Regions from separate parts of the Spongiibacter taiwanensis genome, predicted to be linked through region 2. Evidence: predicted binding sites of a transcription regulator. Region 2 holds the regulator's gene; the other holds the start of a gene.

Region 1 (7,170 bases), 480 kb from region 2:
AACTCTGCCCATCGGCGAAATTGACGCCAGCTTCTTTGAAGATGGCAAAATGTTTGACGGCTCATCCATCGCTGGATGGAAGGGCATCAACGAATCTGACATGATCCTGATGCCGGATGACAGCGCCTCTGTAATGGACCCCTTCACCGAAGAGTCCACTATCATCATCCGCTGCGGCATTGTTGAGCCCTCCACTATGCAGGGTTATAACCGCGACCCACGCTCCATTGCCCAGCGCGCCGAAGACTACATGCGCTCTACTGGTATCGCTGACACCGCACTGTTTGGTCCCGAGCCCGAATTCTTCGTGTTTGACGACGTAAAATGGAAAGTCAGCATGGAAGGCGCCAGCTACGCCATCAAATCTGACGAGGCTGCCTGGCAGTCTGGCGACAACTTCGACGAAGGCAACATGGGTCACCGCCCCGGTGTGAAAGGCGGTTACTTCCCCGTTCCCCCCGTCGACAGCCTGCACGACCTGCGCGCTGCCATGTGTAACGCCATGACCGACATGAATCTGGAAGTTGAAGTACACCACCACGAAGTGGGTACTGCAGGTCAGTGTGAAATCGGTGTTGGCCCCAACACTGCTGTGAAGAAAGCTGACGAAGTACAAGTACTGAAGTACTGCGTACACAACGTTGCTCACGCCTACGGCAAAACGGCGACCTTCATGCCCAAGCCTGTGGTTGGCGACAACGGCAGCGGCATGCACGTTCACCAGTCTTTGAGCAAAGACGGCCAGAATCTGTTCACCGGTGACGTTTACGGCGGCCTGTCTGAAACTGCCCTGTACTACATTGGCGGTATCATCAAGCACGCTCGCGCCATCAACGCCTTCACCAATGCGTCAACCAACTCTTACAAGCGTCTGGTTCCCGGTTTTGAAGCGCCCGTTATGCTGGCTTACTCTGCCCGTAACCGCTCCGCTTCTATCCGGATTCCTTTCATTAGCAACCCGAAAGCACGCCGCGTTGAAGTTCGCTTCCCCGACCCTTCTGCCAACCCTTACCTGGCCTTTGCGGCCATGTTGATGGCTGGCCTGGACGGCATTCAGAACAAGATCCACCCCGGCGATGCCGCTGACAAGGATCTGTACGATCTGCCCCCAGAAGAAGCTGCCAACATCCCCACTGTTGCTTCTAGCCTGGAAATGGCTTTGCAAGCACTGGATGCTGACCGTGACTTCCTCAAGGCCGGTGGCGTGTTTGACGACGACATGATCGACGCTTATATCGCCCTCAAGCAGGAAGATATCCAAAATCTGAACATGACCACTCACCCGGTCGAGTTCGCTATGTACTACAGCGTGTAATCCACACGCTCCAGGTCTTTTTGCCCGCCTCTGGCGGGCTTTTTTTTGCCTGATTTTTATTGCGAGTCAGGACGGCAGGGAGAATACTGGCAAGGTCGACACCGAAGAGCACCCCGCAATGAAATACCTGGCTTGCATGGCGCTGAGCCTCTCGCTGACGACAGTGGTTAGCGCAGAAATTTATCGATCCACCGACTCCCGGGGGACCCCGGTGTTTAGTGACACGCCGCAAAAAGGCAGTGAGCGGGTCGACCTTCTTCCCGCCAACACCACCCCGGCAGTCACTCCCGAGGCCAAGCCCGCGGCACCCGAGAAAGCGGCGGTGTCAGAGGATATTCCCAATATTCGCATCACCCAGCCTGCTGATGGCGCTGTGCTCGCCAATGGCTTATTGGGCGCGAGCGTCAACCTCTCTCTGGATCGCCCCTTGCCGCCCGGCTACCAGATCGAGTTCCGTCTCGACGGCAACGTGCTGCAAAAGGGTCGGCAAACCCAGGTCAACATCCCCCACCTGAATCGCGGACAGCGGCTGATCTCGGCCCGCCTACTGGACCCCAAGAATCGCGTGGAGCGCCAGGATGAGAGCCGCATCACCGTGTACTGGCCCAACAACTAGGCAACGGCACGCGCAAAATAGTTGCATGAGCACTATTTTGGGGCACACTAAGCGCTCGTCCGACCTGGGCTATTGACTGGATTAGCAGGAAGTCCTGCCGGGAGGCCGCACCATTATGGTACTTGGCGGCTTTTTCGCGCGGTTAAGCCCCTTGTCGGCGCAATATTCTTTGGCCTGGAAATTGCTAACCTTGCGTATAATTAGAGCCCCGGCGACGCTATGCCCCCGAATAACATTCACCACCACATTCTCGACAATCTCAAAACAGCGATTCTGCTGGTCGAGCCGAACCTGACGGTGAGCTACATCAACCCGGCGGCGGAATCCCTGCTGGCGGTCTCCGACCAACGCATTCATGGCGAGGCCATTACCCGCCTGTTCCACGAACAGGAAGACACCCTAGTGAAGTTGCTCGATGCGATTAACAACTGTGAGGCCTACACCAAGCGCGAAACCGTGTTGACCTTGCGCTCGGGTGCTGAGATTACCGTGGATTATGCTGTTACACCGGTGCTGGAAGGCCAGCGCACGTCGCTGATTATCGAGTTGCAGCCGCTGGACCGCCTCCTGCGGATTAGCCGGGAAGAGGGGCTGCTGTCTTCCCAGCAGAACAGCCAGGCACTGATTCGCGGCATTGCCCACGAAGTCAAAAACCCCCTTGGCGGTTTGCGCGGCGCAGCCCAGCTCTTGGCCAGAGAGTTGAGCGACGCCCGCCTCCACGATTACACCAACATCATCATTGAAGAGGCCGACCGGCTGCGCAATCTGGTCGACACCATGCTTGGGCCTCACAAGGCGCCGGAAAAGCAGAACACGAATATTCACGAGGTGCTGGAGCGGGTCCGCCAGTTGGTGGAAGCCGAGAGCGATGGCTATCTGCAGGTCATCCGCGATTACGACCCCAGCATCCCCGACGTACTGGGTGACCGGGAGCAGTTGATTCAGGCCTTCCTCAACGTCATGCGCAATGCCCAGCAGGCCCTGAAACAGGACCCACCCGAGGATGGCGAGCCCACGGTAATACTGCGCACCCGCAGCATGCGCCAATTTACGATTGGCTCCCATCGCTATCGACTGGTATGTCGGGTGGACATTGTCGATAACGGGCCAGGCATTCCGGAGGATCTACGCGCGTCGATTTTCCTGCCTATGGTCAGCGGCCGGGCCCAGGGCTCTGGCCTCGGGCTATCCATTGCCCAATCCATACTCAATCATCACAACGGACTTATAGAGTGTAAAAGCGAGCCCGGGCACACCGAGTTCTCGCTATTTATACCGCTGGAGCAAGCATCATGAGCGATACCCCTGCAGTTTGGATTGCCGACGACGACCGATCGATTCGCTGGGTTCTGGAGAAGGCCCTCAATCAGGCGGGTATCGTCACCCGCAGCTTCGAAAGCGGCGACGACCTGTTGGCCGAACTCGAGGGTGATGTGCCCGATGCCATTATCAGTGACATTCGCATGCCCGGCATGGACGGTCTGCAATTGCTCTCGCGGATCAATGAGATTCATCCCGGTGTGCCGGTGATTATCACTACCGCCCACTCCGATCTGGACAGCGCCGTGGCCTCTTACCAGGGCGGCGCCTTTGAATACCTACCCAAACCCTTCGATGTGGACGATGCGGTCGCCACCACCCAGCGGGCCGTGCAACACGCTGCCAAAAATCGCAATCAGCTGCCCGAAGAGCCACCGCTGGAAAGCACCGAAATCATCGGCGAAGCTCCTGCCATGCAGGAGGTCTTCCGGGCCATCGGCCGGTTATCCCAATCCAATATCACCGTGCTGATCAACGGTGAATCGGGTACTGGTAAAGAGCTGGTTGCCCAGGCGCTGCACCGCCACAGCCCGCGGGCCAGCAAGCCATTCATCGCCTTGAACATGGCCGCGATTCCCAAGGACCTGATGGAGTCGGAGTTGTTCGGCCACGAAAAAGGCGCCTTTACCGGCGCCAGTGCCCAGCGTCGGGGCCGCTTCGAGCAGGCCAATGGCGGCACCCTGTTTCTTGATGAAATCGGCGACATGCCCGCCGACACCCAAACCCGACTGCTGCGCGTGCTCGCCGATGGCGAGTTCTACCGTGTTGGTGGTCACACCCCAGTCAAAGTGGATGTGCGGATTATCGCCGCCACCCACCAAAACCTGGAGAAGCTGGTTAAGAACAACACCTTCCGGGAAGACTTGTTCCACCGGCTCAACGTTATTCGCATTCACCTGCCTCGGCTTTCGGAGCGGCGTGAAGACATTCCCAAACTGATGCAGCACTTTTTTGTGCGGGCCGGCAACGAGCTCAGCGTAGAGCCCAAACGCCTGCGCCCGGAAACGGAAGAGTATCTGTGTCAGCTGGAGTGGCCCGGTAATGTTCGCCAATTGGAGAATACCTGCCGCTGGCTGACCGTTATGGCCTCCGGTCGCGAGATTCACATTGACGATCTGCCGCCCGAGCTGCTGGAGCGTCCCCAGGGTGAGGCTGCTCCTGCCTCCAACTGGCAGGACAATCTGCGCCGTTGGGCCGATCAGGAACTGATGGTAGGCCGGGACAAACTGCTTGACCGGGCTGTGCCGCAGTTCGAGAAGATCATGATCGAAGCCGCACTTAAACATACCCACGGCCGCCGTCGGGATGCCGCGAACTTGCTGGGCTGGGGGCGCAATACCCTGACCCGGAAGATCAAAGAGCTTGGCATGGGGGGGGATGACGAGGATTGATTCTCGTCGAGCCTTCCTAATGCGCCAAGGTCTGCGTGTCCCGACCTAGGACTGATTCTGGTTACTGCCCCTGTGAGAGCGGGCGCCGACGGCGAATGGGTTTACGTTTTGCTGTTGGCTTTTTGCCTTGGGAGGCCTTTTTCGCCCAGCTGGGCGAAAAAAACAGCTCCCGCCAGGGAATAGAAGCCCGACAAAGCAATAGCCGAACAAGGTCGCTTTGGCCCCGGCCCCAGCAGCACGAGCAAGCCGTCAGGATTCGGCCCAAATCAGTCCCAGAGCGCTAAGCTCCCAAAAACCCTACCTGTCGCCAAGCCTCGTAACTCACCAATGCCACGGTATTAGACAAATTCAAACTCCTCGCCCCCGGCATCATCGGCACTCGTAAGCAGTGCTCCGCACCCAGCCCATCGCGAATGTTTTGGGGCAGCCCCGACGTCTCGGAACCAAACAACAAAACATCGTCTGCTTGGAAGGCAACATCGGCGTAGTTGCGCGTGCCCTTGGTGGTCAGCGCGAAAATACGACGCCCCGCCATCGCAGCGACAAAGGAGGGATAATCAGGGTAGCGGTGCACCCGGGCCATGTCCCGATAGTCGAGCCCTGCGCGGCGCAATTTTTTCTCTTCCAGATCAAAGCCGAGGGGCTCAATCAGATGCAACTGGCAGCCATTGTTGGCCACCAGCCGGATGATATTCCCGGTGTTGGGCGCAATGCGTGGCTCATGCAAAGCTATATGAAACACGGCGCGCGCCCCGAAAACCGACAATAATTAGTGGGTGGTAGTGCTTTCTTCAGACTGCTTGTTGGCCGCTTCAGCTTCCGCCTGGCGGTACAGCGCCTCAAAGTTCACCGGCTGCAGTGCGACGGCAGGAAAGCCACCTTTGACCACGGCCGAGTCGATGGCTTCGCGCACATAGGGGAACAGCATATTGGGGCAGGCGATACCGAGAATCTGGCGCATTTGCTCACCCTCAACACCTTCCGCCAGGAACAAACCCGCCTGATGCACTTCCACCAAATAGGCGGTTTCTTCTTCCAACTTAGCGGTCACTGTTACCGTGAGGACCACTTCAAAATTGCCCTCGCTCACTTGGCGGCTGCGGGTATTCAGGTCCACATGCATTTTCGGCTGCCACGCTTTGGTGAATGTCACCGGGCTGTTGGGAGCCTCAAAGGATGCGTCTTTAGTGTAAATGCGCTTAAGGGCGAATTTTGCCTGCGCCTGATTTTGTTCAGCCATGGTAAGTCCTGTGTAGATTTAGTTATCGTGATTAACGCTTAAGAAGCGAGCATCGAGTCCAAACGCCCCTGCCGGTCAAGGGCCATCAACTCATCGCAGCCACCCACGTGCTGCTCGCCGATCCAGATTTGCGGCACCGTCGATTGCCCGGTGCGCTCCAGTAATTGGCGGCGCATATCCCTGTCGCCATCGACCGGAATTTCTTTCACTTGCGCACGCTTACTATTCAAAATGTGCTTGGCACGAATGCAATAGGGGCAGAACCGCGTGGTGTAAATGGTGACATCTGCCATAACGTGCTGCGTTCCCCTTTGCGAAATTGACTGACTAACGTGTCGCGCCGACTATTTGACCAGCGGCATCTGCATTGCCTGCCACTCACCAATGCCGCCCTTCAGGCGATGAACCTGGGAGAAGCCCTTGGCAGCGAGCTTTTTGCCGGCTGCGCTGGAGTGTTGTCCAAGTTTGCAGACCAATACTAGGGGTTTGTCCTTGGCATCGACATGGCGATCAATTTCGTCGTCCAGCTTGGCAAAGGGCACATTCACGGAATCCAGAATATGACCCTTGGTGTACTCGCCCTTATCACGTAAATCGATCACCACCGCCTGCTGCTGATTCACCAGATTAACCACCTGCTGAGGCGTCAACTGCCGTCCCGAACGGCGGGACTCGTGATAACTCAGCATAAAAAGACAGCTACCCAAGGCCGCTACCAGCAGCCATTGCTCGCCAACAAACAGAATCAGCTTTTCCATGAAAACTCTCGATTACTCCAGCCTGAGCGCCGGACAGACAAAAGCGCGAGTATACACCGGCCACCCGCATTTCTCACCCGCTCACATAGCCTCGACTGGTTGGAGAAGTTACAATGGGGGGCCTGTCTGACGATTTCAAGACCTTAAATCCACATTCCAAAACGTGACTCAAAAAAAGCCCGATGACTGACTCTCAAGCCCAATCCCCCGCGAAAAAACCCGTTGTGCTCATCATTCTGGATGGCTTTGGCTATCGGGAAGCGCCAGAGGATAACGCGATTTTCCACGCCGCCACCCCAACCTGGGACGCGCTGTGGCAGTCGGCGCCCCGCACCCTGATTTCAGGTTCCGGGCTGGACGTGGGCCTGCCCGACGGGCAAATGGGCAATTCGGAAGTGGGCCACATGAGCCTCGGTGCCGGCCGCATCATCTATCAGAGCATTACCCGGATCGACAAAGAAATTGCCGACGGCGATTTCTTCAACAACGCCGCCTACACCGACGCCGTTGATCAGGCGGTGGCCTCAGAC
Region 2 (8,854 bases):
GGTGGTCGCCGCGTTTGATGCGGCGGCCCAACAGCGCATTCGCCAGCAAATGCCGGTCGCCAGTCACCGCCGCAATTTGCCTCGCTAGGGCTTATTCATTCTGGTGCTCGTGCAGGCTGCGCAGGTATTTAAATAACTTGCGCTTTGCTGCTGGCGGCTTATTGTTTGCGGCTTCCTTTCCCGCTTGCAGAATAAGTTGGCGCAGCTGCTGGCGATCCGCTTCGGGGTACTGCTCCACCACTTCCTCTACCGCACTGATACCCACTTCGACCAGGCGGTCCCGCATTTCCTCCAAGGCGTGAAACTGGCGGGCCAGCTCTTGATGGCCTCGCTGGCGCTCCGCTAAGGCTTCGCGAATGGGCTCAGGGTCGGTCAGGCGCATCAGCTTGCCAATATACTGCATCTGGCGGCGCAGGCCCTCGCGGCTCTTGATGCGCTTGGCTGTGGCGATGGCCTCAATCAGATCGTCGTCGCTGATTGGAATTTTGGCGAACTCGGCGTCACTGAGTTCGATGAGTTGCTTGCCCAGGTCCTGGAGCTCCAGCATTTCCTTTTTGAGGGCGGTTTTACTGGGTTTTTCGTTGGCGTCGTCGTTCACATTACATCCGGTTTACGCGTAAAAAAGGCTGGCCAAGCCAAGGAATGAAAGGAAGCCCACCACATCGGTGACCGTGGTTAACACCACACCACCGGCCAGGGCGGGATCGATATTCAGCGATTTCATTGCCAGGGGCAACAGCGCCCCGGCGAGGGCAGCGGTAATCAGATTGATGACAATGGCGGCGGCAATGATGACGCCGATCATCGGGTCGTCGAACCACAGGGTGGCCGCCAGCGCGATGACCAGCGCCCACACCAGTCCGTTCATGGCGCCGACAAGTAATTCTCTGCTCACCAGCCAGCGACTGTTGTTGCGGCTGATATGGCCAAGTGCCATGCCGCGAATCACCACGGTGAGGGTCTGGGTGCCGGCCACGCCGCCCATGCTGGCGACGATGGGCATCAGCACGGCAAGGGCCACGACTTTTTCGATGGTGCCCTCGAACATATTGATCACCCCGGAGGCGATAAAGGCGGTGATCAGGTTGATACCCAGCCATACGGCCCGGCGGGGGGCGGTGGTCAGCACCGCAGCAAAGGTGTCTTCATCTTCGTCCAGGCCCGCCATACTCATCAGGGAGTGGTCGGACTCTTCCCGAATAACATCGACCACATCGTCGATGGTGATACGGCCGAGCAGGTTGTGTTCGGCATCGACAACTGGTGCGGAGACCCAGTCGTGGCGCTGGAACAGGGTGGCCACCTGGGCGGCGGGGAGGTCGGCCGGAATGGGCTCTACCTCGGTGTCCATTACCTCCCGCACGGTGACGTTGGGATCAGACACTAGCAGTTTGCGCAGGGACAGCAGGCCGATGTACTGGTCGTTGCGGTTCACCACAATCAGGCTGTCAGTCATCTCCGGCAAATTGTCATGGCGGCGCAGATAACGCAGGGCAACGTCCAGGGTGATGTTAGGCCGCACCGTGATGGTGTCGGTGTTCATCAGACCGCCGGCGCTGTCCTCGTCGTAGGACAATACGTGTTCGATCCGCAGCCGGTCCTGCTGGTCCATGGAGTCCAGCACTTCCCGGATGACCCGGTCTGGCAGTTGCTGGAGGATGTCGGCGATATCGTCGGCCTCCAGCCCCTCGGTCATGGCGGCCACTTCTTCGGCGTCCATTTGCCGCAGGAACTGACTCTGCACCTCATCGTTGAGGTACTGGAGAATGTCCCCCTCGTTTTCGATATCCACTAGCTGCCAGAGCACCGCCCGGACTTTCTGCGGGGTGGATTCAATGAGGTGGGCGGCATCCGCGGGAGGCAAGCCGTTGATCATGCGGCGAATCTGCAGGAAACCGCCACCGCTCAGGGCCTGATTAATGGCCTCGAGTTGGGATTCGGTGTAGTGCTGTTCTGCGCTTGCCGCCATAGGGCTCTCTGAAAATCTTGGGGGAGGGGCGTCGCCGGTGCGCCGCAGTGCAGAATTATCCTTGAAAGGGGTGTCGACAACAATCGAATCGCGGACCGATTGCCGGCTTAAAGTAGCAGTGCTGAGTGCTTATTCGCCTTCGTCAAAGCGGTTGTTGATTATTTCCACTAGCGCAGCCAGGGCTTTCTGCTCATCGTCGCCTTCGCAGCGAAGGGTCATTTCGGTGCCTTTGGTGGCGGCGAGCATCATGACGGCCATGATGCTTTTGCCGTCCACGGTGCGGCCGTTTACCTCGGCTTCAATCCGGGCGCTGAAAGCGCCCGCCGTGCCGACAAACTTTGCCGCCGCGCGGGCGTGCAGACCAAGCTTATTTATGATTGTTATCTTGGTTTCAACCATGCCAGTTCATCTATTGTTGCAGTTCGCGATGGCGAACTTGAAGGCCGGGGTGCTTGGGGAGAAGAGCACTGGCCAGTTTTTCCGCCATGTATACTGACCGATGCTGTCCGCCCGTGCAACCAATGGCAACGGTGAAGTAACTCCGGTTGCTGGCCTCGATTTTGGGCAGCCAATGGCCCAGGTAGGCGAGGATGTCGGCGTACATCTGCTGCACGTCGTCTTGCGCATCGAGGAAGTCAGCCACGGGCTGGTCGCGGCCCGTAAGACCGCGCAGTGCTTCGTCCCAGTGGGGATTGGGCAGCATGCGCAAGTCGTATACCTGGTCGGCATCAATGGGCAGGCCGCGCTTGAAACCAAAGGATTTTAGTTGAATCGCCAGGGTTGCTGCCTCGGCACCCAGAATACGGTCGCGGATCGCGCCGCGCAGGTCGTGGACCGTCATGTCGCTGCTGTCGATGGTCAGGGAGGCTTCCATCACGATGGGCTCCAGCAGCAAGGCCTCAAGCTTGATCGCGTCGGCCAGCGGCAGCGCCGAGCTGGTCAGCGGGTGACGGCGGCGCGTTTCGCTGAACCGTTTAATCAGTTTGTCTTCGGCGGCATCGAGAAACACGATGCGCAGATCGGCGTACTGGCGAACCTGGTCGCACAGTGATCTGAAGCGCTGTAGCTCGGTTTCGGAGTTGCGGGCGTCGATACACACCGCCACTTTCTGGTGGGCCTTGATGGGCTTTTGGGACAGTTCTCTGACCAGCTCGGGCAACAGCGCAATGGGAAGATTGTCGATGGCGTAAAAGCCTTCGTCTTCCAGCTGGTGCAGTGCGGTACTTTTGCCCGATCCGGAGCGGCCGCTAATGATGGTCAGTTGCATAGGCTGGCGCCCTTGGGTCAGTGAGCGATAGCTGCCTTAAAAAGGGCGGCAGCGTCTTCTGCCTGGCGCAGGCTGCGACGAAAACTCTCTTCGTTGAAGGCGGAGGCGAGGGCACCCAGCACTTTAACGTGCTCGTCGTGGGCCTCTGCCGGTACGATCAGGGCAAACACCAGGTCGACCGGTTGATCGTCAATGGATTCAAATTCGATGGCCTTTTCAAGGCGTACCAACAGGCCGGTAATACTTTCACAGCGGCTGCTGCGGCAATGGGGAATGGCCACCCCGTGGCCGATGCCGGTGCTGCCAAGGCGCTCCCGGGCAAGCAGGTCATTGAACAGCTCGTCGGGATCGTAGTTGTGATCGTCCTCGCTGATGAACTTGGCAACTTGTTCAAGGAGGCGTTTTTTGCTGTTAACGGACGTACCACAATGGGTACGTCCTTGGCTGAGGATGGAGTCTAGGTTCATGGTTATCGCAATCTGGTAGCAAAGCTGGCGCTAGCGAGCCAGGTGCTTTTCCTTGTGTTTGATGAGTTGCCGATCGAGCTTGTCGGTGAGACTGTCGATGGCGGCGTACATATCCTGTGACTCGCAGGTGGCGAACAGATCTGCGCCGGCAACATGGACAGTGGCTTCTGCCTTCTGGATTAACTTTTCGACCGTCAGGGTGACGTCGGTATTGGTAATGTTGTCGAAATGTCGCTGCAGCTTGGAAAGCTTGTTGTTAACGTAGTCGCGGAGAGCGGGGGTAACTTCTACGTGATGACCACTAACAGTTATCTGCATATTTTTGCTCCTTCATCGCTGTAAGCAATCAGCGCCTCCCGGCGCGCAAGTGACGGTCGCGACCTGAGTCGCGGCCACTATACCAGCCGCTTCCGCTCGTTTGAGGGCGGAATGACCAGTGATTCCCGATATTTCGCAATGGTTCGCCGGGCCACTTGAATGCCCTGGTCAGCCAGCAGTTCGGTAATTTTGCTGTCGCTGAGGGGCTTTCTGGGATTTTCGGCCGCAACCAATTTCTTGATGAGCGCCCGAATGGCGGTGGATGAGCATTCCCCGCCGGTGTCGGTGGACACATGGCTGGAGAAAAAGAACTTCAGTTCGAAAATGCCGCGGGGGGTGTGCATGTATTTTTGGGTGGTGACCCGGGAAATGGTGGATTCGTGCATGCCTACGGCCTCGGCGATATCGTGCAGAACGAGAGGCTTCATTGCCTCCTCACCATATTCTAGAAATCCCCGCTGGTATTCAACAATCTTGCTGGCCACTTTCATCAGTGTTTCGTTGCGACTTTGCAGGCTTTTGATGAACCAGCGAGCCTCCTGCAGATTGTCGCGAATGTAGTCGTTGTCGTTGCTGTTGCTACTTTGCCGTGCCAGCGCCGCGTAATGGGAGTTGATCTGGATTTTGGGGGCGATGTCCGGGTTCAGCTCCACCAGCCAGCGGCCTTCCTTTTTGCTGACGAACACATCCGGGACCACATATTCCGTTTCGCTGCCACCGATGGCGTCGCCAGGAGTGGGGTTCAGCGACTGGATCAGCTTGAGGATTTCCTTGAGCTGATCTTCCTTGATGCGACAGCGGCGCATGATCTGGTTGTAATCCCGGTTGCCCAATTGGGCCATGTACTGGCCGACCACTAGCAGCGCTTCCTCCCGCCAGGGCGTTTCCGGGGGCAACTGGCGCAGCTGGATCAGCAGGCATTCCTGGAGGTCGCGGCCGCCGACCCCAGGGGGATCAAAATTCTGGATAAGGCGTAATACCGCCTGTACTTCTTCGGCTTCAATATCTTCATTGTCGAAGCTCTCGACCAGATCCTCCACCGACACGGTGAGCCGGCCCTTCTCGTCGATGGCATCAACAATAGCATCGGCGATCAACTGATCGATATCAGAGAGACGGCTGAGGTTCAGCTGCCAGCGCAAGTGGTCCTGCAGGGAGTCGGAGCTACCCTGGCGAAAGTCATTGCTGAACTCGCTGTCGTCGGCTGGCCCGAGGGAGGCGCTGCCGCTGCTTTGGTAAACATCATCCCACTGGCTGTCGACGGGCAGATCTTCCGGGATTTCGCTGCGCTCGGCCCAGCTGTCGTCGCTGCTGGCGGAGGTTTCTTTAGTCTCTTCTGTCTGGCTGCGTTCAGCGGTGGTGGATTCTGGCGCCGCGGCGGGGGTGTTCTGCTGGGCGGGTTCGCCTTCTGGGGTGTCATCCTCGCCGATTTCCAGTAGTGGATTGGAATCCAGAGCCGACTGAATTTCTTGCTGAAGATCGAGGGTGGAAAGTTGAAGTAAACGAATCGCCTGTTGCAGCTGCGGGGTCATGGTCAGCTGCTGGCCAACCTTGAGCTGGAGCGATTGTTTCATAAGCAGTGGCTTCTACAACATTAAGAAGGTAACGCGAGCACATTGTGCTCTACCAGAGGGCGGGATGCCCAAGCATTCTACGACGGGCAGTGCCCTCGAATGTCCAACTTGAGTGTAGACGCCTCTCTCGATCCCTGCAATAGCTGTGCCGAATCAAAAATCTGGCAGAAATTAAAGTGTAAATTTGTCGCCTAGGTAAATTTCCCGGACGATCTCGCTATTTAGCACGGTGTTCGCATCGCCTTCGGCGACGATTCTGCCTTCACCGACAATGTAGGCTTTTTCGCAGATGTGCAGGGTTTCCCGGACGTTGTGATCGGTGATCAGCACGCCGATACCCCGGGCCTGCAGGTGACGGATGATTTGCTGGATATCGTTGACGGAAATGGGGTCAACTCCGGCAAAGGGTTCGTCGAGCAGGATGAAGCTGGGCTCGGTGGCCAGGGCCCGGGCGATCTCGACCCGGCGACGTTCACCGCCAGACAGGGTCATGCCCTTGGATTTGCGGATATGGGTGATGTGAAATTCCTGCAGCAGCGCTTCGAGTTTTTCCTTGCGCTGGCTGCGATTCAGGTCTTTGCGTGTTTCGAGAATTGCCATGATGTTGTCGGCGACGCTCAATTTGCGAAAAATCGACGCTTCCTGAGGCAGGTAGCCTACGCCACATTGGGCCCGGCCATGGACGGACATGGGAGTAAGGTCGCGATCGTCCAACGTTATACGACCACGGTCGGCGTTCACAATCCCGACAATCATGTAAAAGCAGGTGGTTTTGCCCGCGCCATTGGGACCCAGCAAGCCGACAATTTCGCCGCTGCGGATGCTCAGCGAGACGTCCCGAATAATCTGCCGCCCTTTATAGGCCTTGGCGAGGTTGTGCGCGTTCAGAACCGGCATTAGGGCGAAGTCTCTCCGTCGTTGTCGTCATTGACCGGGGTGTTTTGTTTGCCACCCTGGGAGTTGACCTCGCCATTGCTCTGGGGTTGCAGGGTCATTCTCACCCGGCCGTTTTCTGCGGCACTGCCTCCGTCGGCGACAACGGTTTGTTTTTTGCCGCTATACACCACTCGATCACCGCTGATTTTTGAGCCCTGATGGGTGATGCTGGCATTTTGCTGAAGCAGAATTTCCTCGTCGGCCAGGCGGTATTCAATGGTGCCGGCGCTGGCAACCACTACGCCTTCACCGGCTCTGGGTTGTTGTTCGAATTTGGCCGGGTTGCCCTGAGCGATCACTTTTTCGACTTTGCGATCACTCTCGACAATGGTGAGTTTGTCGGCCTGAATTTTCAGGGTGCCCTGGGACATCTTCACGTTGCCACTGTAGATGCCCTGATTGTTTTCATAGGTGGCGCGATCTGAGCTGAGATTGATGGCCTGATTGCGGTCATCGGGCAAGGCGTGCAGGGGCGCAACGTTGAGCGTCGACATGGCTATCGCGGCGGCCAACAGTTTAGCGGGGCGCATAATGCCCCCTGACGTTATCAAGGAGTTCTACCCGCTCTTCTCGCAGCGACGCGTACATGCCGGTGGCTTTTGTGGTGCCGTTGGGCAGGAGCAGTGTGAGGGCTTGGTCGGTGCTGACTTCACTTTCTTGCAGGTCGATTTTCAACACGTTGGTTCTTATTTCAGCTTGTCTGATCAATTCGCGCACGACCACATCCTGGTTGAGCTGCAGGTGCTGGCCGCTACTGTTCAGGCGACCCTCTGTGGCGGTGGCAGTCCACGGGCGCTGCTCGGCGATATTCCCTAAATAAGAGGGTTCTTGCAAGCGCACAGAGCCATCTGAAATGTAACGTTCGGCGCTGACGGCCCGCCAACGGTAGGCCACGGCGCCATCTTCCCGGTATTTGATGCCCTCAATGCCTTCAAGGTAGGAATCCACATCCGGGGTGGGGTCAAAACGCTCGACAATGCTCAGCTTGCCGCTCTCGCTGAACTGCGTGAGGTAAAGGTAGGTACCCCCCAGCGCGGCCAGTGCCGAGAGCACTGACAATGCAGCGAAATTGAACCCCCGGCGCTTGGCCATTATAGAAACTGCTCCCAGGCGGCATTGAGTTTCCCTTGGGCTTTTAGCAGCAACTCGCAGACTTCCCGTATGGCGCCTTGTCCGCCTCTGGCATCGGTCTGCCAATCGGCGTGGCGGGCGACAAAGCTGTGACCATTGGCAACGGTGATCCCCAGACCAGCAGCAACAATGGCAGACAGGTCGGGCAAGTCGTCGCCCACATAGGCAATTTCGCTTAGCTCCAGGCCAAGATCGCTGCGCAATTCGGTCAGGGCTACCAGCTTGTCCTCGCGGCCCTGGTAGATCAGGTCGATTTTCAGTTCAGCGGCGCGCCGGGCCAGTAGCTGGGAGCTGCGGCCGGTGATGATTGCCGGTCGAATGCCGGCCTCTCTCACCAGTTTGATGCCCAACCCGTCCAGAATACTGAAGGCTTTGATTTCTTCACCGCTGTTGCCGAAGTACAGGCTGCCGTCGGTCAGGACGCCATCCACGTCCATGGCCAGCAGTTTAATGAGTTTGGCCTTTTCGATTACCGCGTGCACAGTCGGCTTCTCCGTTTAGGCAACGCCTGCTTTGAGCAGGTCATGGGTGTGAATGACGCCAACCGGGCGGCGCTGGTCATCGACGGCGACCAGTACAGTAATTTTGTGATCTTCCATAATGCGCAATGCCTCCGCGGCCATGGTGCCCGGCTTGATAGTGCGGCCGTTGCGGGTCATTACCTGTTCAATGGGAGCGTTGCGAATATCGCTGCCGCTATCAATGGCCCGGCGTAGGTCGCCGTCAGTGAAAATGCCCTGCAGCACGCCGTCATCGTCAACCACGGTGGTCATGCCAAGTGCTTTGCTGCTGATTTCCAGCAGGGCACCGCTGAGGGCTGTGCCGAGTTTTACCCTGGGAATAGCGTCGCCAGTGTGCATGATGCCGTCGATTTTCAGGAGCAGCCGCCGCCCCAGTGCACCGCCCGGGTGGGAGAAGGCGAAGTCGTCAGCGGTGAAGCCGCGTGCTTCGAGCAGAGCGATGGCCAGGGCATCGCCCATCACCAGACTGACCGTTGTGCTGGATGTGGGCGCCAGGTTCAGTGGGCAGGCTTCCTCTTTAACACCGACATTGAGGTGAACATCAGCGCTCTGCGCCAGCTCCGATGCGGGATTGCCGGTCATGGCGATCAGGGGAACGGCCAGCAGCTTGAGCAGCGGCAGAATGGTCACGATCTCGGCGGTGGTGCCCGAGTTTGACAGGGCAATCACCA

What was found. The regulator sigma-54, encoded in region 2, starts transcription at its own class of promoters, with help from an activator protein. The targets are predictions, from matches to a motif close to TGGCACANNNNTTGCNNT.
Region 1: the regulator sigma-54 is predicted to act here: its motif matches at 2,102-2,119, upstream of glnL (nitrogen regulation protein NR(II)).

Annotation. Positions count from the first base shown of each region.
Region 1 covers NZ_CP098455.1:1,746,929-1,754,098, forward strand. Annotated here, with positions in the region: gene glnA (glutamate--ammonia ligase) at 1-1,315, shown strand, start outside; gene NCG89_RS08060 (DUF4124 domain-containing protein) at 1,434-1,931, shown strand; gene glnL (nitrogen regulation protein NR(II)) at 2,151-3,227, shown strand; gene ntrC (nitrogen regulation protein NR(I)) at 3,224-4,642, shown strand; gene NCG89_RS08075 (tRNA (cytidine(34)-2'-O)-methyltransferase) at 4,923-5,384, opposite strand; gene secB (protein-export chaperone SecB) at 5,412-5,882, opposite strand; gene grxC (glutaredoxin 3) at 5,921-6,175, opposite strand; gene NCG89_RS08090 (rhodanese-like domain-containing protein) at 6,227-6,640, opposite strand; gene gpmM (2,3-bisphosphoglycerate-independent phosphoglycerate mutase) at 6,823-7,170, shown strand, end outside.
Region 2 covers NZ_CP098455.1:1,265,635-1,274,488, reverse strand. Annotated here, with positions in the region: gene NCG89_RS05945 (carbon-nitrogen hydrolase family protein) at 1-88, shown strand, start outside; gene yjgA (ribosome biogenesis factor YjgA) at 92-598, opposite strand; gene mgtE (magnesium transporter) at 611-1,969, opposite strand; gene NCG89_RS05930 (HPr family phosphocarrier protein) at 2,099-2,368, opposite strand; gene rapZ (RNase adapter RapZ) at 2,379-3,236, opposite strand; gene NCG89_RS05920 (PTS sugar transporter subunit IIA) at 3,254-3,703, opposite strand; gene hpf (ribosome hibernation-promoting factor, HPF/YfiA family) at 3,734-4,021, opposite strand; gene NCG89_RS05910 (RNA polymerase factor sigma-54) at 4,099-5,595, opposite strand; gene lptB (LPS export ABC transporter ATP-binding protein) at 5,767-6,492, opposite strand; gene lptA (lipopolysaccharide transport periplasmic protein LptA) at 6,492-7,061, opposite strand; gene lptC (LPS export ABC transporter periplasmic protein LptC) at 7,048-7,623, opposite strand; gene NCG89_RS05890 (KdsC family phosphatase) at 7,623-8,144, opposite strand; gene NCG89_RS05885 (KpsF/GutQ family sugar-phosphate isomerase) at 8,160-8,854, opposite strand, start outside.